DNA from 3 places in the Kitasatospora sp. NPDC054795 genome. Region 2 is predicted to be linked to each of the others. Evidence: predicted binding sites of a transcription regulator. Region 2 holds the regulator's gene; each other region holds the start of a gene.
The links. Region 2 encodes HrcA, which represses chaperone genes, less so after heat shock. Its sites were predicted from a motif close to TTNGCACTCNGNNNNNCNGAGTGCNAA; they were not measured.
Positions count from the first base shown of each region.

Region 1 (7,476 bases), on a different contig from region 2:
TGCAGGCGACCCCAGCTCCAGGTGGAGACGTCCTTGCTGAGCAGCGAGGTCAGCTCCTGGCGGGCGTTCTTCATCGCCTCCTGGAGCAGGTTGTTCAGGCCCTTCTGCTCCTTGTGCTGGTCGTCGATGTACGTCCACCACGAGCTGTCGGGCTTCTCCAGCTGCTGGCGGACCACCTCGGTCCAGCGGTCGCCGCCGTCCGGCTGGGCCTTGCCCGGCTCGCGGGTGCCGCACTCGGTGACGATCTTGGTGGAGCTGTCCGGCTTGGTCGGGTCGTCCTGCTGGCGGACCAGCAGGCAGTTGTCCTTGGCCCGCAGGTCGGCCGGGAACTTCTGACCGAAGGCCAGGATCAGCAGCTGGCGCCAGACGCCGTTGTAGTAGGCGGCGGCGGCCGAGTCGGCGTCCTGGTGGAAGTTCCAGTCCTTCAGCAGGTCCTGGGCCTCGCGCACGTACGGGTCGCTGATCGGCTGCTTGAGCAGCAGCGGGACGAGCGTCTTGGCCATCACGCTGGTGTTGTCCAGCTGGAGGGTCTGCATGTCGTCCGGGGAGATCTTGCCGTTGTTCTTGAGCAGGCCCTCGATCTGGTCGGTGATCTCCTTGGCGCGGGTGCCGTACTCCCAGTCCTTGGTCAGGTTGTACTTGTAGCTCGGGTCCACCACGGCCTGGTTGGCGGTGACGATGTAGCCGGCCGAGGGGTTGAGGCTCCAGGGCAGCGCGGTGAAGGGGATCGGGTCCTTCCACTGGTACGCGGAGTCCCAGCCCGGCGAGGGGAGGGTGCCGTCGCCCTTGCCGCGGACCGGGATGCTGCCCGGGGCCTGGTAGCCGATGTTCTTGGCGTCGGCGTAGATCAGGTTCTGCGCGGGGACGGTGAAGTCCTTGGCGGCGGCGCGGAACTCGTCCCAGTTCTTCGCCTTGTCCAGTTCGAAGACGGCGTCCATGGTCTTGCCGGGGCTGAGCGCCGTCCACTGGAGGGCGACGCCGTAGCCGCTGGTGCCGCGGTCCGGGGCGGACTGGCCGTTGGGGGCGTACTTGCCGACGTTCTGCTGCTCGCTGCTCTGGTCGGAGATCAGCGGGGCGCCGGTCTGGGTGGTGCGGACGGTGATGGTGCGGTCCTCCCCGCCGGCGACCTTGATGGTCTCCTTGCGGAGGTCGAACTTCACGTCCTTGCCGTCCACCTGGTAGGTCTCCGGGCCGGTGACCTTCTCCAGGTAGAGGTCGGTGACGTCGGCGCCGAGGTTGGTGAAGCCCCAGGCGATGTCCTTGTTGTGTCCGATGATCACGCCGGGCATGCCCGCGAAGGTGAAGCCGGAGACGTCGAACTGGCAGGCCGGGGAGGCGGTCCGGCAGTGCAGGCCCATCTGGTACCAGACCGAGGGCAGGCCGGGGCCGAGGTGCGGGTCGTTGGCCAGCAGCGGCTTGCCGGTGGTGGTGTGCGAGCCCGCGACCACCCAGGAGTTGGAGCCGATGCCCTGGCCGGGGCGGCCGAGCAGCTGCGGCATCGAGTCGATCCGGTCGGTCAGGCCCTGCAGCATCGCCTTGGTGGTCGCCGCGCCCTGGGCGGTGGCGGCCGTTCCGGCGGCCGTCCCGGACTGCGGGGAGCCGTCGGCGGGGCGGTAGTTGTCGCCGGTCACGGCGCCGGTCTTCACGATGGTGCCGTTGCGGGCGTACGGATAGTCCGGGTACAGCTCGGCGATCTTGTCGGGGCCGAAGTCCTGGGCCAGCAGCGAGCGGTCGATCTCCTCCTGGAGGTTCCCGGAGAGGTTCCAGGCCATCGCCTTGAGCCAGGCCACCGAGTCGACCGGGGACCACTGCTCGGGCCGGTAGCCGCCGTTGACGACGCCGAGCAGGCCGTACTCCAGCGAGGCCTTCGCGCCGCCGGGGTGCTCGGCGAGCCACGCGTTCACGCCGTCCGAGTAGGCCTGGAGGCGCTTCTTGGTCTCCGGCGACAGCTTGGTGTCGAACTCCTTCTGCGCCACCTGCCGCCAGCCCATGGTGCGGATGAACGCGTCGGTGTCGACCTGGCCGTCGCCGAACATCTCGGAGAGCCGGCCGGCCGTGATGTGCCGGCGGACGTCCATCTCCCAGAAGCGGTCCTGCGCCTGGACGTAGCCCTGGGCGCGGAAAAGGTCCTCGTCGGTGTCGGCGTACAGCTGCGGGATGCCGTTGGCGTCCCGCTTGACGTCGACGGGCGCGCTCAGGCCCGACACCTTGACGCTGCCGTCGACCTCCGGGAAGGAGGCGCGGACCGCGGAGACCCCGCGGTAGCCGCCGTAGCCGGTGCCGGCCACCAGCAGCACGACCAGCACGATCACGATCAGACGGGCGCGCCGGAACTTCTTCGAGCGGGGCATCTGGGTCCTTGCGGTCCTGACTTCGGGGCGGGCGGGCGTGTCCAGGGCCTGCGGCCGTGACAGGGCACCACATTAGGCCGAGTCGACCGGGCACCGTGAACGGGGGACCAAGCTAAAGATATGGCAAAATGTTAGACTGCGTAACGATCCGCAAGAGGAGCATTGACGACTTCTTAACGGGTCACCCCACAGCACCACCAGACACCCCGCCCGCCCATGCCTGCCCGAGGTGCCCCTGCGTGAACGTCTCCCACCTGAACCAGCTCCTGCTCGAGTCCTCCGTGATCCTGCTGTTCGCGGTGGGCGCCGTCCGCCTCTCCACCCGATCAGGGCTGCCGAGCCTGCTGATCTATCTCGGGATCGGCGTGGCGCTGGGACAGAACGGGATCGGCGTCACGTTCAACAACGCCGAGCTCACCCAGGTGCTCGGCTACGCGGCACTCGTGGTGATCCTCGCCGAGGGCGGCCTCAAGACCAGCTGGCGGGAGATCAAGCCGGTCGTGCCGGCCGCGACCGTGCTCGCCACCGCCGGCGTCGGCATCAGCGTCTTCGCCACCGCCGCCGGCGCGCACTGGCTGGTCGGCCTGGACTGGCGCACCTCACTGCTGCTGGGCGCCATCGTCTCCTCGACCGACGCGGCCGCCGTCTTCTCCGTCCTGCGGATGGTCCCGCTGCCGCACCGGCTCACCGGCCTGCTGGAGGCCGAGTCCGGCTTCAACGACGCGCCCGTGGTCATCCTGGTCGTCGCCTTCGCCACCACCGGGGAACTGGACACCTGGTACGTCCTGATCGGCACGATCGCCGCCGAACTGGCGATCGGCGCCGCGGTGGGCCTCGCCATCGGAAAGATAGGCGCCTACGGGCTCAAGCACGTCGCACTGCCCTCCTCGGGCCTCTACCCGATCGCCGTGATGGCGCTCACCGTGCTCGCGTACGCCGGCGGCGCGCTGCTGCACGGCTCCGGATTCCTCGCCGTCTACATCAGCGCGGTGATACTCGGGAACTCCAAGCTGCCGCACGGCCCCGCCGTCCGGGGCTTCGCCGACGGACTGGCGTGGATCGGGCAGATCGGCATGTTCGTGCTGCTCGGACTGCTCGTCACGCCCGAGACCATGGGCGACGCGGTGGTGCCCGCGCTGGTGATCGGCGGAGTGCTGGTGTTCCTGGCACGGCCGCTGTCGGTGATGGTCTCGCTCACCCCGTTCAAGGTGCCGGCCCGCGAGCAGGCACTGCTGAGCTGGGCCGGACTGCGCGGGGCGGTGCCCATCGTGCTGGCCACCATCCCGGTGGTGTCCGGCGCGCACCGGGCCGAGGACGTCTTCAACATCGTCTTCATCCTCGTCGTCGTCTTCACCCTCCTCCAGGGGCCGACCCTGCCGTGGGTGGCCAAGCGGCTGCGGATCGACGAGGGCGACATGGGCCAGGACCTGGGCATCGAGTCCGCCCCGCTGGAGAAGCTGCACGGGCACCTGCTGTCGGTCGCGCTCTCCCCCGGCTCGAAGATGTCGGGCGTGGAGATCAGCGAGCTGCGGCTGCCCAAGGGGGCCGCGGTCACCCTGGTCGTGCGGGAGGGGAACTCCTTCGTGCCGGACAAGGCGACGGTGCTGCGCGGCGGGGACGAGCTGCTGGTGGTCACCACGGACGAGGTCGGCGAGGCGGCGGAGCGGCGGCTGCGGGCCGTGGACAAGGGCGGCAAGCTCGCGGGGTGGCTGAGCGGGCGGTGAGCGCGGGGGCCGGCTCGGCTCGGCCCCTTCACTGCTCGAACCGGCTGCTCCGGCTCGCCCGGCCCGCCCTGCCCTCCCCGGCCCAGGCGGCCCGCCCCGGCCCCTCCGGCCCGTCACGGCTGGGGCGGGCCGCCTGGGCCGAGGTCGGCCGAGGGTATCTACGCGCGTAACTGATACGATGGTTCGATCATCCGTATAACCACCGCTAGACCACCCCCAATTTCTGCCTGACGCAGAGTTGGCGCGACCGCTCGGCGGCCGCGGTCCGGCTCCCGGCCACCACGCCGGACCGGCCCGGTATCTACCCCGGTCGACGCGCGAGAGGACGACTCTCGGCGCCGTCGGGGCCACACCATGCCCTGCCGCGCTACCAGGCAGCAGGAAGGACCGACCGTGACGGCGCGCCGAACGGTCGACACCGCCGCGGACCACGCGGCCACCCCCGCAGCTCCGGCCCCCGCCCGCGTCGGGTACGGCGAGCTGCTGCGCACGCCCGGGGCCTGGACGTTCCTGTCCCCCGCCCTGGTCGCGCGGCTGCCGTACGCGATGCTCAGCATGGGCATCCTGCTGCTCGTCACCCGGACCCACGGCTCGTACGGCACCGCCGGTACGGTCACCGCCGTCGCCGCCGTCGCCCAGGCCCTGGTCGGGCCGCAGACCGGGCGGCTCGCGGACCGCTACGGCCAGGCCGCGGTGCTCGTCCCGACCGTCCTGGTGCACGCGGCCGCGGTCGGCACGCTGATCGCGCTCGCGCTCGGTCACGCGCCCGCCTGGAGCCTGTTCCTGGCCGCCGTCCCGGCCGGTGCGAGCGTTCCGCAGGTCGGCGCGATGGTCCGGGCCCGCTGGGTGGCCACCTTCACGGCGGACGGCGCCTCCGACGCCTCCGCGGCCCGGGTGAGCACCGCCTTCGCCTTCGAGTCCGTCACGGACGAGTTCACCTTCGTGATCGGCCCGATCCTGGCCTCCGGCATCGCCGCCCTCGCCAACCCGGCCACCGCCCTGGTCGCCGAGGCCGCGCTGACCCTCGTCGGCGGCCTGGCCTTCGCCGCCCAGCGGCGCACCGCCCCGGCCCGGATCGTGCCGCAGCCCGGCACCAAGCGCGCCTCGGCGCTCGCCTCCCCCGGCGTCCGCCTGCTGGCCGGGACCTTCCTCGGGGTCGGCGCGGTGTTCGGTGGCATGCAGGTGTCGGTGAACGCCTTCGCCGACTCGGTCGGGCAGCACGACGCCGGCGGCACCGTGTACGGGATCTTCGCCGGCGGCTCGATGCTGGCCGGCGTGCTGTACGGCGTGATCGCCTGGCGGCGGCCGGTGCAGCAGCGGATGCTGATCAGCTACTCGCTGCTGGTGCTGGGCTGCTCGGTGCTGTGGGCGATGCCCAACCTGGTCGCGCTGACCGCCGCCGGGCTGGTCTGCGGGCTGGCCATCGCGCCGACCCTGATCAGCGGCTACACCCTGGTCGAGACGCTGGTCGCGGACGGGGCCAAGACGGAGGCCTTCACCTGGCTGACCGGCGCCATCGGGCTGGGGCTGGCCGTCGGCTCGATGGCGGCGGGCCGGCTGATCGACGGGCACGGGCCCTCGACCGGGTTCCTGGTGCCGGTGGCCGGGGCCGGACTGGGGCTGATCGTGCTGCTCTCGCTGCGGCACCTGCTGGTGGCACCGGGACAGGGGGCGGCCGTCGCGGGCACCGCTCCGGCCCGGGGTTCGGGCGACGTCCCGGCGGAGCACGGCGGTGCCGGGCGGCTGGTGGGCGCGGCCAAGGGCTGAGCGGGAGGCGGTCCGGCGGCCGGGCCCGGCCCATCTCACACCGGAGTCGCTGGACTGATCCCGCGGAATGCCGCATCATTGACCATCGTTAGCACTCATCAGGCGAGAGTGCCAGGAGGAAGACAAGTGCCCACGTACCAGTACCAGTGCACCGAGTGCGGCAACGGCCTGGAGGCGGTGCAGAAGTTCACCGACGAGGCGCTGACCACGTGCCCCGACTGCCAGGGACGACTCCGCAAGGTCTTCTCGGCCGTGGGCGTCGTGTTCAAGGGCTCCGGCTTCTACCGGACCGACAGCCGCTCGTCCTCCAGCAGCACGGTGGGCGCCGGGTCGTCGTCGACCCCCTCGACGTCGTCCGCCACGTCCACGTCCTCCTCGGCTTCGTCCTCGTCGTCGAGCTCCGGCTCCTCGTCGTCGTCCAGCCCGGCTCCGGCCGCGAGCTGACCTCGGCGCCGGGCCATCGGCCCGGGACGGCCCGCAGACCTCGGAGAGGCCCGTCGGCCCCGCTTCCACGCGGGGACGGCGGGCCTTTCCGCGTTCCCGCCGGCTCCGGCCGTCGGCCTCCCTCGCCTTCCCCTTCTTCCTCTCCCTCCCTCTTCCCCCGCTGCGGCCCCGCGGGCTTTCCGTCATCCCGGACGGGCCGGGGCAACTCGTGCGGGTGAAGGAAGTTGTCCACAGGGCCCGGTTGTCCACAGGCCTGGGGAAAGTGCTGTCCGAGTTCGCCGGAAACGCTCATCGTGTGGGCATCCGGTCCGCGAGGGGCCGGGCCGCCGACACTCCGGAGGTGCGTCGATGACGACCGCGAACTTCTCCCTGCCCCTGCCCCTCCCGCTGCCCGCGCCCGCCGTGCCGCCCCGGCAGGAGCTGCCGGGCTTCCCGCCGATCCGGCGCGGGTGCGGCGGGTGGCACCGCTGGCGCAGTGCGGTGCGACGACGGGCCGGGGTGCCCGTCCTGGTGCTGCTCGCGGTGGCGGCGGCGCTGGCGCTGGGGCCCGCGCGGGCCGGTCTGCCGCCGCCCCAGGGGGGCGCGCTGGGCCGGACGGGTTGTCAATCCGGGGCTGCGGAAGATCACCCGTAACCGGGGGGCGACTTCGTCGTTCGAGGCGGCATGAAGGGCTTCAAGGAATTCCTGCTGCGTGGAAATGTCATCGACCTCGCCGTGGCCGTGGTCATCGGCGCGGCTTTCACCAACATCGTCAACGCCTTCGTCAAGGGCGTGATCAATCCACTCGTCGGCGTCTTCGGGACGAAGGACCTCGCGTCCTACAGTTCCTGCCTCAAGGGGCCCTGCGAGGTGAGCCCGACCGGCGAGGTCACGTCCGGAATCCTCATCCTGTGGGGATCGGTGCTCAGCGCCGCGCTCCAGTTCCTGATCACCGCGGCGGTCGTCTACTTCGTTCTGATCGTGCCCATGAACAAGCTGGCGGCCCACCGCAAGACCCTCGCCGAGAAGACGGCGGACCTCGAAGCCAAGGAGGTCACCCTGCTGACCGAGATCCGCGACGCGCTGGTCGCGCCGCTGCGCTGACCGACGGGTGCCGGTCGGCACCCGGTCCCCGCTCCTCAGCCCCCGTGGTGCGGCGGGCGCTGGCTCAGGTACCAGTCCAGCCCCCGTCCACCACCCTCCCCCGCCCC
Region 1 covers NZ_JBSHAP010000025.1:45,254-52,729, forward strand. Annotated here, with positions in the region: gene ACWGJO_RS12155 (penicillin acylase family protein) at 1-2,351, opposite strand, end outside; gene ACWGJO_RS12160 (potassium/proton antiporter) at 2,591-4,075, shown strand; gene ACWGJO_RS12165 (MFS transporter) at 4,469-5,842, shown strand; gene ACWGJO_RS12170 (FmdB family zinc ribbon protein) at 5,969-6,286, shown strand; gene ACWGJO_RS12175 (hypothetical protein) at 6,635-6,919, shown strand; gene mscL (large conductance mechanosensitive channel protein MscL) at 6,950-7,369, shown strand; gene ACWGJO_RS12185 (hypothetical protein) at 7,405-7,476, opposite strand, start outside.
Region 1: a site for HrcA is predicted at 5,931-5,957, ahead of ACWGJO_RS12170 (FmdB family zinc ribbon protein). Genes of this name have one in related genera too.

Region 2 (7,476 bases):
GGCAGCGGCGGCGCCGTACGGGCCGGGGTCTCGGCGAGCCGCTCCAGGGCGAGCCGGACGCCCTCGGCCAGCTGGGGGTCCTCGCCGGCCGCCCAGTGGTGCGGGGCGAACGGCACCTCGACGTCCGGGTCGACGCCGTGGTTCTCCAGGCCCCAGCCGTAGTTCTCCAGCCAGAGCGCGTACTTGGGCTGGGTGACCAGGGTGCCGTCGACCAGCCGGTAGCGGCTGTCGATGCCGATCACCCCGCCCCAGGTGCGGGTGCCGACCACCGGGCCGATCCCGAGCGCCTGGACGGCGGCGTTGACCACGTCGCCGTCCGAGCCGGTGAACTCGTCGGCGAGCGCGACCACCGGACCGCGCGGTGCGTCCGCCGGGTAGGGCACCGGGTGGTCGGTGTCCCGGATGACGTCCCAGCCGATGATCCGGCGGGCCAGCTTCTCGATCACCAGCTGCGAGGTGTGGCCGCCCCGGTTCCCCCGGACGTCGACGACCAGGCCCTCCCTGGCCATCTCGCTGCTCAGGTCGCGGTGCAGCTGGGCCCAGCCGGCCGTCTGCATGTCGGGCAGGTGCAGGTAGCCCAGCCGCCCGCCGGACAGCTCGCGCACCGCGGCCCGCCGACCGGCCACCCAGTCGTGGTAGCGCAGCGCCTCCTCGTCGGCGAGCGGGACGACCACCGGGTGGCGCCGGTCGGTGCCGTCCTTCCCGGCCACGGTCAGCTCGACCGGCTGGCCCGCCGTGCCGGCCAGCAGCGGGGACGGGCCGGTGACCGGGTCCACCGGGCGGCCGTTGACGGCCAGCACCGCGTCGCCCGGGCGGACCGCCGCGCCGGGCGCGGCCAGCGGCGAGCGGGCCCTGGGGTCGGAGGACTCCCCGGGCAGGATCCGGGCGATCCGCCACCGCTCGCCGTCCCGGACCAGGTCGGCGCCGAGCAGGCCCTGGCGCCGGGCGGGCTCGGTGTACCGGCCGTAGGGCATCACGTAGGCGTGCGAGGTGCCGAGTTCGCCGTGCACCTCCCAGAGCAGGTCGACCAGTTCGTCGTGCGAGCCGACCCGCTCGACCAGCGGCCGGTAACGCTCCAGCACCCCGTCCCAGTCGACGCCGGAGAGGTCGGGGCGCCAGAAGTTGTCCCGCATCAGCCGGCCGTTCTCGGCGTACATCTGCCGCCACTCGGCGGCCGGGTCGACGGTCACCCGCAGCCGGGCGAGGTCGACGGTGGTCTCCTCGTCGTCGCCGCCCTTGTGGTCGGCCGGGACGACCCGCAGCTCGCCCTCGTCCAGCACCGCCGCCCGGGTGCCGTCCGCGCTGACCGAGAAGCCGTCCAGGCCGTGCACCAGCTGCTCGACCCGGCGCTTCCTCAGGTCGAAGCGCTCCAGCACCGGGCGGGGCCGGTCGTCGTCCAACGAGGCGGCCTCGTCGCCGAGTTCGCCCATCAGCGGGGCCCTGGTCCAGAGCACGCCGTCCTTGGCGGCGGCCAGGTCCTCGAAACGGCCGCCCTCGACCGGGAAGGGGACGATCCGGTCGGCGATGCCGTCCAGGTCCACCCTGGTCACCGGTGCGGCGTCGGCCGCCGCCTCCTCGGCGTCCGCCTTCCGGGCCTTCGGCTCGTCCTCCTCCCCGCCGAGCGGGCGCCCGGCCCGCTGCGGCCCGAACGGGGAGGGCGTGTCGGCGGCCAGCGTGACCAGGTAGGGGCGGCAGCCGTTCGGGAAGGACAGGTCGAAGACGTGCGCGTCGTAGACCGGGTCGAAGTTGCGCACCGACAGGAAGGCCAGGTAGCGCCCGTCCGCGGTGAAGCAGGGCGAGGTGTCCACGAAGCGCGGCTGGGTGACCTCGCCGACCGTCCGGGTGGCCAGGTTGGCCAGCACGATCTGGCGCAGCGAGTGGGGGCCCATCCCGCGCACCGGGCGCGACCAGGCCAGCCAGGCCGAATCCGGGCTGAAGGCCGGCCCGCCGGCCTCGCCGTCGGCGCTGCGGTCCAGCTCGTGCACGGCGCCGTCGGCCAGCGAGACCAGCAGCACCCGGCCGTCGTGCACGCCGAGCGCGGCCTGCTTGCCGTCCGGCGAGACCACCAGCGAGTTGACCCGGCCGAGCTGCCCGGCGGCCAGCCGGCGGCGCTCGGCGCCGTGCAGGTCGGGGGCGAACTCCAGGGCGTCCTCGCCCTCGGCGTCGGACACCCACAGCACGCCCTGGGCGCCGTCCTCGCCCGGCACCACCCGGACCAGCCGCCCGCGCACGCCCGGGGTCTCGTCCAGCACCCGGGCCGGGCCCTCGCGGTGGGTCAGCCAGTGCACGCTGCCGCGCACCACCACGGCGCTGCCCCGGCCGGTGCGGTCGGGGGCGACGGAGTCCAGCCAGTGCGCGGCGGGCACCGGGCGGGGGCGGCGCCCGGCCCGCGGACCGGCGAGGCGGACGTCCAGCCGGCGCGGCTCGGCGCCGTCCAGGTCGTCCAGCAGCCAGAGGTCGCCGGCCCGGTGGAGGACCACCCGGGTGCCGTCGGTGGTGGCGCCGCGGGCGTAGAAGCCGTCCGGGTCGGCGGTGTGGCGGCGCAGGTCGGTGCCGTCCGGGCCGCTGGACCACAGCTCGCCGACGCCCTCGTGGTCGGAGAGGAAGGCGATCCGGCCGCCCCGCCCGCCCGGCCCGGCCACCCACAGCGGGGAGTCCAGCTGCCCGTCCAGCTCCGCGTGGACGCGGACGAACTCGTCCCGGCCCAGCCACAGCTTGCCGGCCCGCCCGCCCCGGTACCGCTTCCACCAGGCCGGGTCGCGACCGTTGACGCTGCTCAGCAGCACCCGGTCCCCGCCCGGCTCGAAGGCGAGCCCGCCGACCGGCCCGTACGGCAGCCGCTGCGGCTCGCCGCCGTCCAGCGGCACGGCGTGCGCCCAGGTGCGGCGGAAACTGGCCTCGCCTGCCGCGGTGGCGGCGATCGGGCGGCCGTCGGCGGTCCAGCCGAGCACCCGGGTCTGGTGGCTGCCCCAGTGGGTGAGCCGGCGCGACGGGCCGCCGTCCACCGGCACCACGTGCACCTCGGGCGCGCCGTCCCGGGTGGAGGTGAAGGCGAGGTGCCGCCCGTCCGGGGAGAACCTCGGGTGGTGGACCGGCAGGTGGTCCGCCGTCAGCCGCCAGGCCCGGCCGCCGTCCAGCGGGGCGAGCCAGAGGTCGTCCTCGGCGACGAAGGCGACCAGGTCGCCGTGCAGGTGGGGATGGCGCAGGTAGGCGCCCGCCGAGCTGTTCGAGGAGGTGCTCAGGGAGTCCGTCACCCGGCCAGCCTAAGCAGGTGCGCGTACGATCCGCGCCGTTTTTCCCAGACTTCCGGCGCCGCCCGCGGAGGGCTGTTACGCCCTCCCGGGAACCGCCCCGCAGGCCGCCCCGACCGCCTGCACGGCTGCCGTCACAGCTGCCGTCACAGCAGCCGTCACGACCAGCGGCCGGTGCGCCCGAGCAGCAGCGCGCCGGCGGCCACCCCGGCGGTCGAGGTGCGCAGCACCGAGGAGCCCAGCCGGTACGGCTTGGCGCCCGCCTCGGCGAAGGCGGCCAGCTCCTCCGGGGAGACCCCGCCCTCGGGGCCGACCACCAGCACGATGTCCCCGCCCTCCGGCAGCCCGGCGTGCGCCAGCGGCTCGGCGCCCTCCTCGTGCAGCACGGCGGCGAACGCGGCCTGCGCCAGCACCGGCGCCAGCTGCCGGGTGGTCATCGGCTCGCGGACCTCGGGGAAGCGCAGCCGGCGGGACTGCTTGCCCGCCTCCCGGGCGGTGGCCCGCCACTTGGCGAGCGCCTTGGCGCCGCGTTCGCCCTTCCACTGGGTGATGCAGCGCGAGGCGGACCACGGGATCACCACGTCCACGCCGACCTCGGTCATCGTCTCCACCGCCAGCTCGCCGCGGTCGCCCTTGGGCAGCGCCTGGACGACCACGATCCGCGGCGCGGGCTCCGGCTCCCGGCGCACGGCGGCGACCGTCACGTCGATCGCGTCCTTGCCGAGCACCTCGGCGACCGTGCCGTCCACCCCGAGTCCCAGCCCGTCGGCCAGGGTGACCGCCTCGCCCGGCTCCAGCCGCTTCACCGCGGCCGCGTGCCGCCCCTCCGGGCCGTCCAGGCGCACCAGGGCCCCGGGCACGGCGGCGGCGATCCGCTCGGTCTCGACGACGAAGACGGGCGCGGTCATGACGGGGGAACCTCCAGGAGTGGGACGGGAACACGGAAGGGGTGCCGGGATCCCCCGGCACCCCTCCGCGGACGACTACCGGCCGTTGAAGGCGTCCTTCAGGCGGGAGAACAGGCCCTGCTGGCCCGGCGCGAACTGGCCGGACGGCTGCTCCTCGCCGCGCAGCACCGCAAGGCGGCGCAGCAGCTCCTCCTGCTCGGCGTCGAGCTTGGTGGGCGTCTTCACCTCGACGTGCACTATCAGGTCGCCCCGGCCGCCGCCGCGCAGGTGGGTGATGCCCCGGCCGTGCAGCGGGATCGACTGGCCGGACTGGGTGCCGGGCCGGATGTCGACGTCCTCCAGGCCGTCCAGGGTCTGCAGCGGCACCCGGGTGCCGAGCGAGGCCGCCGTCATCGGGATGGTGACGGTGCAGTGCAGGTCGTCCCCGCGCCGCTGGAAGATGGCGTGGGTGGTCTCGGCGATCTCGACGTACAGGTCGCCGGCCGGGCCGCCGCCGGGGCCGACCTCGCCCTCGCCGGCCAGCTGGATCCGGGTGCCGTTGTCGACCCCGGCCGGGATCTTGACCGTCAGGGTGCGGCGGGCGCGCACGCGGCCGTCGCCGGCGCACTCCGGGCACGGGGTCGGCACGACGGTGCCGAAGCCCTGGCACTGCGGGCAGGGGCGGGAGGTCATGACCTGGCCCAGGAAGGACCGGGTGACCTGGGAGACCTCGCCCTTGCCGCGGCACATGTCACAGGTCTGCGCCGAGGTGCCGGGGGCCGCGCCCTCGCCGCTGCAGGTGGTGCAGGTGACGGCGGTGTCGACCTGGAGTTCCTTGGTGGTGCCGAACGCGGCCTCCTCCAGGGTGATCTCCAGCCGGATCATGGCGTCCTGGCCGCGGCGGGTGCGCGAGCGCGGGCCGCGCTGGCCGGCCGCGGCGCCGAAGAAGGCGTCCATGATGTCGGAGAAACCGAAGCCCGCCGCGCCGGCGCCGAAGCCGCCGGCACCGCCGCCGCCCGGGGACAGCGGGTCCCCGCCGAGGTCGTAGACCTGACGCTTCTGCGGGTCGGAGAGCACCTCGTAGGCGGCGTTGATCTCCTTGAACCGCTCCTGCGTCTTCGGGTCCGGGTTGACGTCCGGGTGCAGTTCGCGTGCCAGGCGCCGGAACGCCTTCTTGATCTCGTCCTGCCCCGCATCCCGCCGGACGCCGAGTACCGCGTAGTAGTCCGTGGCCACCAAATGCTCCGCTTGTTCCGCCTGTAGTAGTGCTGCGACTGGACGCCACCGTTAAAGATTTTAACGGCGGCCCTTGCTAGGACTCGGCCAGGATCTGGCCCACGTACCGTGCCACCGCTCGCACCGCCCCCATTGTGCCGGGGTAGTCCATCCGGGTCGGACCGATCACACCCAGTTTCGCCACGCTCTCGTCGCCCGAACCGTAGCCGACCGAAACGATCGAGGTGGAATTCAGCCCTTCATAGGCGTTCTCCCGCCCGATCCGGACCGTCATCGCGGCGTCCGCGGTCTCACCCAGGAGGCGGAGCAGGATGACCTGCTCCTCCAGGGCCTCCAGCACCGGCTGGATGGTGAGCGGGAAGTCGTGCCCGAAGCGGGTCAGGTTGGCCGTGCCGGCCAGCATGATCCGCTCCTCGTTCTGCTCGGCGAGCGTCTCGAACAGGGTCGCCAGGACCGTGCTGACCGTCGGCCGGTCGGCCTGCTCGAACAGCGCCGGCAGCTCCTCCAGCAGCCCCGGGACCTCCGGGAGGCGCCGACCGGCGGCTCTCGCGTTGATCCGGGCCCGAAGGTCCGCCAGCACCGTCTCGCCGACCGAGCCCGGGCAGTCGACCATCCGCTGCTCGACCCGGCCGGTGTTGGTGATCAGTACCAGCATCACCTTGGCCGGGGCCAGCGCCACCAGCTCGATGTGCCGGACGGTGGAGCGCGTCAGCGAGGGGTACTGCACCACCGCGACCTGCCGGGTCAGCTGGGCGAGCAGCCGCACGGTACGGGCGACCACGTCGTCCAGGTCGACCGCGCCGTCCAGGAAGTGCCGGATGGCCCGGCGCTCGGGGGCGCTCATCGGCTTGATCTCGGCGAGCTTGTCGACGAAGAGGCGGTACCCCTTGTCGGTCGGGATGCGGCCGGCACTGGTGTGCGGCTGGTGGATGTAGCCCTCCTCCTCCAGCGCCGCCATGTCGTTGCGGACGGTCGCCGGCGAGACCCCGAGGTTGTGCCGTTCCACCAGGGCCTTGGAGCCGACCGGCTCCTCGGTGCCCACGTAGTCCTGCACGATCGCGCGGAGTACGGCGAGCTTGCGTTCGTCCAGCTGGCGGACCTCACCGGCCATGGGGCACGCACCTCCGTCTTCGCACGTTGTCCGACTGTGTCCCTCGCTGCTGCGGGCCTCCCCGGGAGGCCCCCGGTCTTGGCACTCTGAACGTACGAGTGCCAGAACCGTACCTGCCAGTGTAAGGCCCGGGTCCTACGGCAGGAACGGCCCGAGGAGCGTGATCCTCCCCGCAGTTCCGGACACGGCCCGCGGGGCCCCGGCGGTTCGATCCTCCCGGCACCGGGGTGGTGCCGGGAGGCCGTCCGGGTGGCAGCATCGAAAGCGACGGCGAACGGAGGAGCAAGCGATGTCGAGCTCGGGCCAGCACACCCGTTTCGCGCCCGACCGCGGCCTGACCGGCCGCATGGTCGCGACGATGTTCGTGATCGGGTTGCTGTACGTCGGTTTCACCGGCCTGCTGATCGCGCTGCTGCGCGGCGCCTGGCCACTGATCGTCCTGATCTCCGGCGGGCTGTTCGTGGCCCAGTTCTGGTTCAGCGACAAGATCACCGAACGGGCGATGGGCGCCCGCCAGGTGTCCCCGGAACAGTTCCCCCAACTCCACGGCACCGTCGACCGGCTCTGCGCCCTGGCCGACATGCCCAAACCGCGGGTGGCGGTCGCCGACAACGACATGCCGAACGCCTTCGCCACCGGCCGCAACCCGCAGAACGCGGTGATCTGCGTGACCACCGGGCTGCTGCGCCGGCTGGAACCGGAGGAGCTGGAGGGAGTCCTCGCGCACGAGCTGTCGCACGTCGCCCACCGGGACGTCGCGGTGATGACGATCGCCGGGTTCCTCGGCGTCCTCGCCGGGGCGATGACCCGGATCGCCGTGTACGGCGGGTTCATGGGCGGCGGTCGCAACAACAACGACCAGAACGCCGCCATTCTGGCGCTGATCATCCCGCTGGTGTCGATCGTCGTCTACGCGATCAGCTTCCTGCTCACCCGGCTGCTCTCCCGCTACCGCGAACTGGCCGCCGACCGGGCCGCCGCCCAGCTCACC
Region 2 covers NZ_JBSHAP010000032.1:17,385-24,860, reverse strand. Annotated here, with positions in the region: gene ACWGJO_RS14200 (S41 family peptidase) at 1-3,254, opposite strand, end outside; gene ACWGJO_RS14195 (16S rRNA (uracil(1498)-N(3))-methyltransferase) at 3,410-4,159, opposite strand; gene dnaJ (molecular chaperone DnaJ) at 4,235-5,374, opposite strand; gene hrcA (heat-inducible transcriptional repressor HrcA) at 5,451-6,485, opposite strand; gene htpX (zinc metalloprotease HtpX) at 6,775-7,476, shown strand, end outside.

Region 3 (7,476 bases), on a different contig from region 2:
CGCCGAAGCCGGATGCAATGGGAGGATCCTCCAAGGGGACCCAGAGCGCACCCGTCAAACTTTGGCAACCCGCCCAGGCGCCGATACCCCATGGTACTGGCACCGCGAATGTGTCCTCGTGTGCCCTTGACAACAACCCGGCCCCGTGGCTCATTCCGCCCGCAAACGGTGGAAAGAGTGCGGATCGGGACGGGCGGCCGGATCGGGGGACCCGATCAGGAGGACTCCTCCGCGAGGGCCCGCAGCCGGCTGAGCGCCCGGTGCTGGGCGACCCGGACGGCGCCGGGCGACATCCCGAGCACCTCGCCGGTCTCCTCCGCCGACAGCCCGGCGGCCACCCGCAGCAGCACCAGCTCGCGCTGACGGGCCGGCAGGTTGGAGAGGAGTTCCTTCGCCCAGGCGGCGTCGCTGCTCAGCAGCGCCTGCTCCTCCGGGCCGAGCGCCTCGTCCGGCACCTCGGGCAGGTCGTCCTGCGGTACGACGGTCGAGCCGGGTCCGCGCATCGCGGCCCGCTGGAGGTCGGCGATCTTGTGCGCGGCGATCCCGTACACGAAGGCCTCGAACGGGCGCCCCTGGTCCTTGTACCGGGGCAGCGCGCAGAGCACGGCCACGCAGACCTCCTGCGCGACGTCGTCCACGTGGTGCCGGGCCCCGCCGGGCAGCCGGACCAGCCGGGCGCGGCAGTACCGCAGCGCCAGCGGGTGGACGTAGGCGAGCAGCGCGTCGATCGCCGGGCCCTCGCCGCGGACCGCGGCCGCGACCAGTTCGCCCATCAGCGGCGAGCCGCCCGTGCCGAGCACCGGCGGGCGGTCCTGGCCGGTCATGCCGGCGGGACCGTCGGAGTCGGCGTACGACGGATCACGGCCCGGACCGGAGGGCTCGGCCTCCGCCGGGTCCGCCTGGCCGGCCGTACCGGCGACGTCGTCGCGCATCGGTCCATGGTGCCTGGTCGAGCGGGAAAACGCGGCACCGCGTCCGGAGTTGTGCACCGGAACGTTATGCGCTGCGGCACCGTAGGGCGTGCCCCGCACCACCGGCCCCTCCTGCACCGTGCCGCCTCCCGCCCCGCCGCGATCGGTGGTGGTCCCGTCCGTCGCGCCGTCCGCCGAGTGTCCTGCGGCTGCGTGGTTCGCCGCAGTGCCTGTCCGCTGGTCCCCGAGGTGCTCCACTCCTCCATGGTGCAACCTCGGGACCGTAACGTCACACGCCTGTGCGGCACCCGCTCCGGGAACCGCCGGCGGCACGCCGCACCCGGCGGCGCCGCCGGTGGTCAGCGGACCAGGCCCCAGCGGAAACCCAGCGCCACCGCGTGCGCCCGGTCGGAGGCCCCGAGCTTCTTGAACAGCCGTCGGGCGTGGGTCTTGACGGTGTCCTCGGAGAGGAACAGCTCACGGCCGATCTCGGCGTTGCTGCGGCCGTGGCTCATGCCCTCCAGCACCTGGATCTCACGCGCCGTCAGCGTCGGTGCCGCGCCCATGTCGGGGCTGCGCAGCCGGCGCGGGGCGAGCCGCCAGGTCGGGTCGGCGAGGGCCTGGGTGACGGTGGCCCGCAGCTCGGCGCGCGAGGCGTCCTTGTGCAGGTACCCGCGGGCGCCGGCGGCCACCGCGAGCGCGACGCCGTCGAGGTCCTCGGCGACGGTGAGCATGATGATCCGCGCGCCGGGGTCGGCGGACAGCAGCCGCCGGACCGTCTCGACCCCGCCGAGGCCGGGCATCCGGACGTCCATCAGAACGAGATCGGAGCGGTCGGCCACCCAGCGGCGGAGGACCTCCTCCCCGTTCGTCGCGGTGGTGACCCGGTCCACACCGGGTACGGTCGCGACCGCGCGGCGAAGCGCCTCGCGGGCGAGCGGGGAATCGTCGCAAACGAGAACGGAAGTCATGACCGTCGTCCTCCGCAGCTGATCCGCGTCACGTTGAGCCTCCTGGCTGGTACGAACCTCTCCGACACGGCCGATCGGCGACAGACTCCGTCCTGATCGCCCCAACCTGCCCGCGATCGTTCCCGACGTCCGGCGCCCGCCAACCGCCTCCGCACTTCCAACGACCGTCACTCGAATGAGTTACGGCCTTCGGGGCCACCTCCACCACTGTACGTGGCCAACCCATTACCGATCAGCCGCATCGCGGTGCACACGCCGCACTTTTGCGCAGCTCGCGCGCGGTGGGCGTACGACCCGCACACCGATTCGGCACGTCGCGCGCCCGTCGGCCACCCGATTGCCACGCCCGCGCCCGGCGGAGCCCTTGCCCACTATGCCCGTTTTTATAGCTTTCGTATGGTCATTGACTGTTGTGCCAGTGTGTGGGTGACTTGTCCATGGAGTTGCCTTAAGTCATATTTCCAGGTGTCCACACCAGTGCATCGAAGCCCCGCCGCACCGCTCGGCAGCAGCCCCGCCGAACGCCCGGCCGACGGCCGACAGCCTCTGAAGGGAATGAGCCATGGCAGATTTCTCCCGCCTCCCCGGTCCCAACGCGGACCTCTGGGACTGGCAGCTCTCCGCAGCCTGCCGTGGCGTGGACAGCTCGCTCTTCTTCCACCCCGAGGGCGAGCGCGGGGCCGCGCGCAGTTCGCGCGAGGCCAGCGCCAAGGAGGTCTGCATGCGCTGCCCGGTGATCGCCGAGTGCGCGGCGCACGCGCTGGCGGTCCGTGAGCCGTACGGCGTCTGGGGCGGGATGACCGAGGACGAGCGCGAGGAGATGCTGGGGCGCTCGCGGCACCGACTGGTCGAGATCCCGCTGGCCCCGCCGGCGGTCGCCCAGCGCTAGACCCGACTCCGTGAGCGCCGTGAAGAAACGTTCCTTCGCTGCGCTTCAGCCTTCTGGCTCACCGTACGTACCGGACCCCCGCGGCCCCGTCACCCACCGTCAGCGATCGGCGGCCGCCCCCGCCAGCCGCTCCAGCATCAGCGCCACGGCCGGCACCTCCGCCAGGTCCGGCAGGGTCAGCGCGACCACCTGGCGCACCGCGGGCGCCCCGGAGGCCGTGTGCACCGGCACCGTCGACACGCCGTCAGGACGCACCGACCGGAGCGCCAGCCGGGGCAGCACCGCCACTCCCAGCCCGGCCGCCACCAGGCCGACCACCGCCGGGTAGTCGTCCGTCGCGAAGTCGATCCGCGGCTCGAAGCCCGCCCCGGCGCACAGCTCCACCAGGTGCCCCCGGCACTGCGGGCAGCCGGCGATCCACTGCTCCCCCGCCAGCTCGGCCAGCCCCACCGCCCCGCCCCGCCCCGCCAGCCCGTGGGCGGCGGGCAGCAGACCGACCAGCGGGTCGTCCAGCAGCGGGGTGACCACCAGATCGGACCAGTCGGACCCCGCGGTCAGCTGCTGCGCCTCCAGATTGGCCTCGGCGCGCGCCTCGCGCGGCGTGCCGTGGGCCGGCGCCGGGAGCGCGACGGCGCCGTCGGACTGCGGGTAGCGGAAGGCCAGCGCGATCTCGCACTCGCCGCCGCGCAGCATCGCCAGCGACTCCGGCGGCTCCGCCTCGACCAGCGACACGCGCACCCCCGGATGGCCGTCCCGCAGGCGGGCGACCGCGGGCGGCACCAGGGTGGAACTCGCGGTCGGGAAGGAGACCAGCCGCACCCGCCCGGCCCGCAGCCCGGCGATCGCGGCCACCTCCTCCTCGGCGGCCGAGAGCCCGGCGAGGATTCCGGTGGCATGCTTGAGCAGGACCCGGCCGGCCTCGCTGAGCTGCATCCCGCGGCCCGAGCGGACCACCAGCGGGGTGTCCACCGACTTCTCCAGCGCCTTCATCTGCTGGCTGATGGCGGGCTGCGTACACCCCAGCTCGCGGGCGGCGGCGGAGAAGGAGCCGGTGCGGGCGACGGCACGCAGGACGCGCAGATGGCGGGCCTCGATCATGCCTCAGTTATAAGGCAATCTTTGCATTCTGCAAAATTCTACTGATAGTTGAACGATGAAGGTGAACGCCGGAGGCCCGGCCCGCCACCCCTCGCGGGGCGCGGACCGGGCCTCCGGTCAGGCGTCGGAGCCTCAGTGCGAGTGGCCGTGGCCGCCGTGGCCGTGACCGTTGTCGGCCTCCTCCTCCTTCTTCTCCACCACGAGGGTCTCGGTGGTGAGAAGCAGGGAGGCGATCGAGGCGGCGTTCTCCAGGGCGGAGCGGGTGACCTTGACCGGGTCGATGACGCCGGCCTTCAGCAGGTCGCCGTACTCGCCGGTGGCCGCGTTGTAGCCGTGACCGGCCTCCAGCTCGGCAACCTTGTGGGTGATGACGTAGCCCTCGAGCCCGGCGTTCTGGGCGATCCAGCGCAGCGGCTCGTGCAGCGCCTTGCGGACGACGGCGACACCGGTGGCCTCGTCGCCCGACAGGCCCAGGCCACCGTCCAGCACCTTGGCGGCGTGGACCAGGGAGGCGCCACCGCCGGCGACGATGCCCTCCTCGACCGCGGCACGGGTCGCCGAGATGGCGTCCTCCAGGCGGTGCTTGCGCTCCTTCAGCTCCACCTCGGTGGCGGCGCCGACCTTGATGACGCAGACGCCGCCGGCCAGCTTGGCCAGGCGCTCCTGCAGCTTCTCGCGGTCCCAGTCGGAGTCGGTCGCGGCGATCTCGCCCTTGATCTGGGCGACGCGGCCGGCCACGGCCTCGGTGTCACCGGCGCCGTCGACGACGGTGGTCTCGTCCTTGGTGATGGTCACGCGGCGGGCGGTGCCCAGCACGTCCAGGCCGACCTGGTCGAGCTTGAGGCCGACCTCCTCGGAGATGACCTGGCCACCGGTCAGGACGGCCAGGTCGCCGAGGATCGCCTTGCGGCGGTCGCCGAAGCCCGGGGCCTTGACGGCGACGGCGTTGAAGGTGCCGCGGATCTTGTTGACGACCAGGGTCGACAGCGCCTCGCCGTCGACGTCCTCGGCGATGATCAGCAGCGGCTTGGAGGCACCGCCCTGGAGGATCTTCTCCAGCAGCGGCAGCAGCTCCTGGATGGAGGAGATCTTGCCCTGGTTGATCAGGATGTACGGGTCCTCCAGGACCGCCTCCTGCCGCTCCGCGTCGGTGACGAAGTACGGCGACAGGTAACCCTTGTCGAACTGCATGCCCTCGGTGAAGTCCAGCTCCACGCCGAAGGTGTTCGACTCCTCGACGGTGATGACACCGTCCTTGCCGACCTTGTCGATCGCCTCGGCGATCAGCTCGCCGACCTGGGTGTCCTGGGCGGAGAGGGACGCGACGGCGGCGACGTCGTCCTTGCCCTCGATCTCGCGGGCGATCGAGAGCAGGTGCTCGGAGACGGCGGCGACAGCCTTGTCGATGCCCTTCTTCAGGGCGGCCGGGCCGGCACCGGCGGCGACGTTGCGCAGGCCCTCGTTGACCAGGGCCTGGGCCAGCACGGTGGCGGTGGTGGTGCCGTCACCCGCGACGTCGTTGGTCTTGGTGGCGACCTCCTTGACGAGCTGCGCGCCAAGGTTCTCGTACGGGTCGTCCAGCTCGACCTCGCGGGCGATGGTGACACCGTCGTTGGTGATGGTCGGGGCGCCGAACTTCTTGTCGATGACGACGTTGCGGCCCTTGGGGCCGATGGTCACCTTGACGGTGTCGGCCAGCTTGTTGACACCGCGCTCCAGCGAGCGGCGGGCGTCCTCGTCGAACTGCAGGATCTTCGCCATGTTCCCTATTCCCTCGGGGCTGCGGCCGGCCCACCGGCCGCCGAACTGCGTGAACCAACAACCACGCCCCGGGCCCCTGTCACTTGGGACACGGATCCGGGGCGGGTCGGAACGTCTTACTTCTCGATGATCGCGAGGACGTCGCGGGCGGAGAGCACCAGGTACTCCTCGCCCTGGTACTTCACCTCGGTGCCGCCGTACTTCGAGTACAGGACGATGTCACCCACGGCGACGTCGAGCGGCAGACGCTGGCCGTCCTCGAAGCGGCCCGGGCCGACGGCCAGGACGACGCCCTCCTGGGGCTTCTCCTTGGCGGTGTCCGGGATAACCAGGCCGGAGGCCGTGGTGGTCTCGGCGTCGAGCGGCTGGACCACAATGCGGTCCTCGAGCGGCTTGATGGCAACCTTGCTGCTGGTGGTCACGTCCGAGCTCCCCTTCGGAGATTACGGGGTTTTCTAACGGGTAGGGCGATCCTGCGGGCCTGCCGTCGCGGGGGTCAGGCACACGTCGTCGCGTTAGCACTCTCCCGGTGGAGAGTGCCAAGGACGACCATAGGGCCGTGTTAGCACTCAGTCAACCAGAGTGCCAACGACGCGCCCCGGGGCCCCCGGTTCCGCGGATGGGCAGCCGTACTCATCTGCGCCCCGGCCCGGCCCCCGCAGACTCCTGCCACGACATCGATCCCGGTACGTCCCGGCCCGTCGCACCCGTCGGCCGACCCGCCGACGGACCCGCCGCCCCGCCCACCGGAAGTCGAGCGGGCGTCCGGATTCCCGTACCCATGTACGGACGGCGCTCCCTCGGGCAGACTCCTGCCATGACCGACACCCCGGTACCCGTCGGACCCTCCGGCGCGAAGGACGCCCCGCCCGCGCCGCCGCTCGTCCCGGGGGTGTTCCGGTGAGCCGACCGGCCGCCCCGTCCGAGCCCCCGCGGATCCACTGGGCGGCGGACCTGGTGCTCGCCGCGGTGGTGCTCGCGGTGACCGCCGTCGCGGTGTTCCTCGGATCGCTCGTGCTCAACGTGCTGAAGCTGCTCGCCCTGTACGGCCCCGGGACGGTGGCCCTGGACGTCTTCGGCGTCGTGGTCCTGCTCGTGCTGCTGACCCTGACCCACCGGGGCACCCGACGGCTCGGCTACCGGATCACGCCGTACGCCGCGGTGGCCGCAGCACCGCTGGGCGTGCTCGCGGGCTGGCTCGCCTCCGGCATCCCCGTCATCGGCCGGTGACCGCCGCACCGCTGCGGTGACCGACCGGCCGAGCGGCGAGAATGGCCCCCGTGGACACCGAGAACCTCCAGCCGCTGCTGACGCCCGAGGGCCAGGCCCTGCTCGCCGAGTTGCGCGAGTTCACCCCCGAGGAGGAGCTGGCGCTGGCGACCCGCCTGCGCCGGGAGCATCCGGCGGAGCTGGTCTCGGCGGCCTTCGGGCAGGCGCGGCTGCGGCAGCGGGCGCGGGCGAAGTTCGGGGCGGACGCCGACCTGATGTACTTCACGCCCAACGGGGTCGAGCAGTCCACCCGGCGCAGCGTGGCCGAGTGGCGGGCGCAGCGGTTCGCCGCGCTGGGCGTCCGACGGCTGGCGGACCTGTGCTGCGGCATCGGCGGGGACGTGCTGGCGCTGGCCCGGGCGGGCATCGAGGTGCTGGCCGTCGACAAGGACCCGGCGGCCTGCGCCGCCACCGCGGCCAACGCCGCCGCGCTGGGCCTGTCCGAGCTGGTCGAGGTGCGCTGCGCGGACGTCGCCGAGGTGGACGTCACCGGCTACGACGCGGTGTTCACCGACCCGGCCCGGCGCACCTCGCGCGGCCGGGTGTTCGACCCGGAGGCGTACGCCCCGCCGCTCTC
Region 3 covers NZ_JBSHAP010000182.1:5,118-12,593, forward strand. Annotated here, with positions in the region: gene shbA (RNA polymerase sigma factor ShbA) at 216-824, opposite strand; gene ACWGJO_RS38185 (response regulator transcription factor) at 1,271-1,882, opposite strand; gene ACWGJO_RS38190 (WhiB family transcriptional regulator) at 2,445-2,771, shown strand; gene ACWGJO_RS38195 (LysR family transcriptional regulator) at 2,871-3,869, opposite strand; gene groL (chaperonin GroEL) at 4,002-5,630, opposite strand; gene groES (co-chaperone GroES) at 5,747-6,052, opposite strand; gene ACWGJO_RS38210 (hypothetical protein) at 6,531-6,860, shown strand; gene ACWGJO_RS38215 (class I SAM-dependent methyltransferase) at 6,902-7,476, shown strand, end outside.
Region 3: a site for HrcA is predicted at 6,193-6,219, ahead of groES (co-chaperone GroES). Genes of this name have one in related genera too.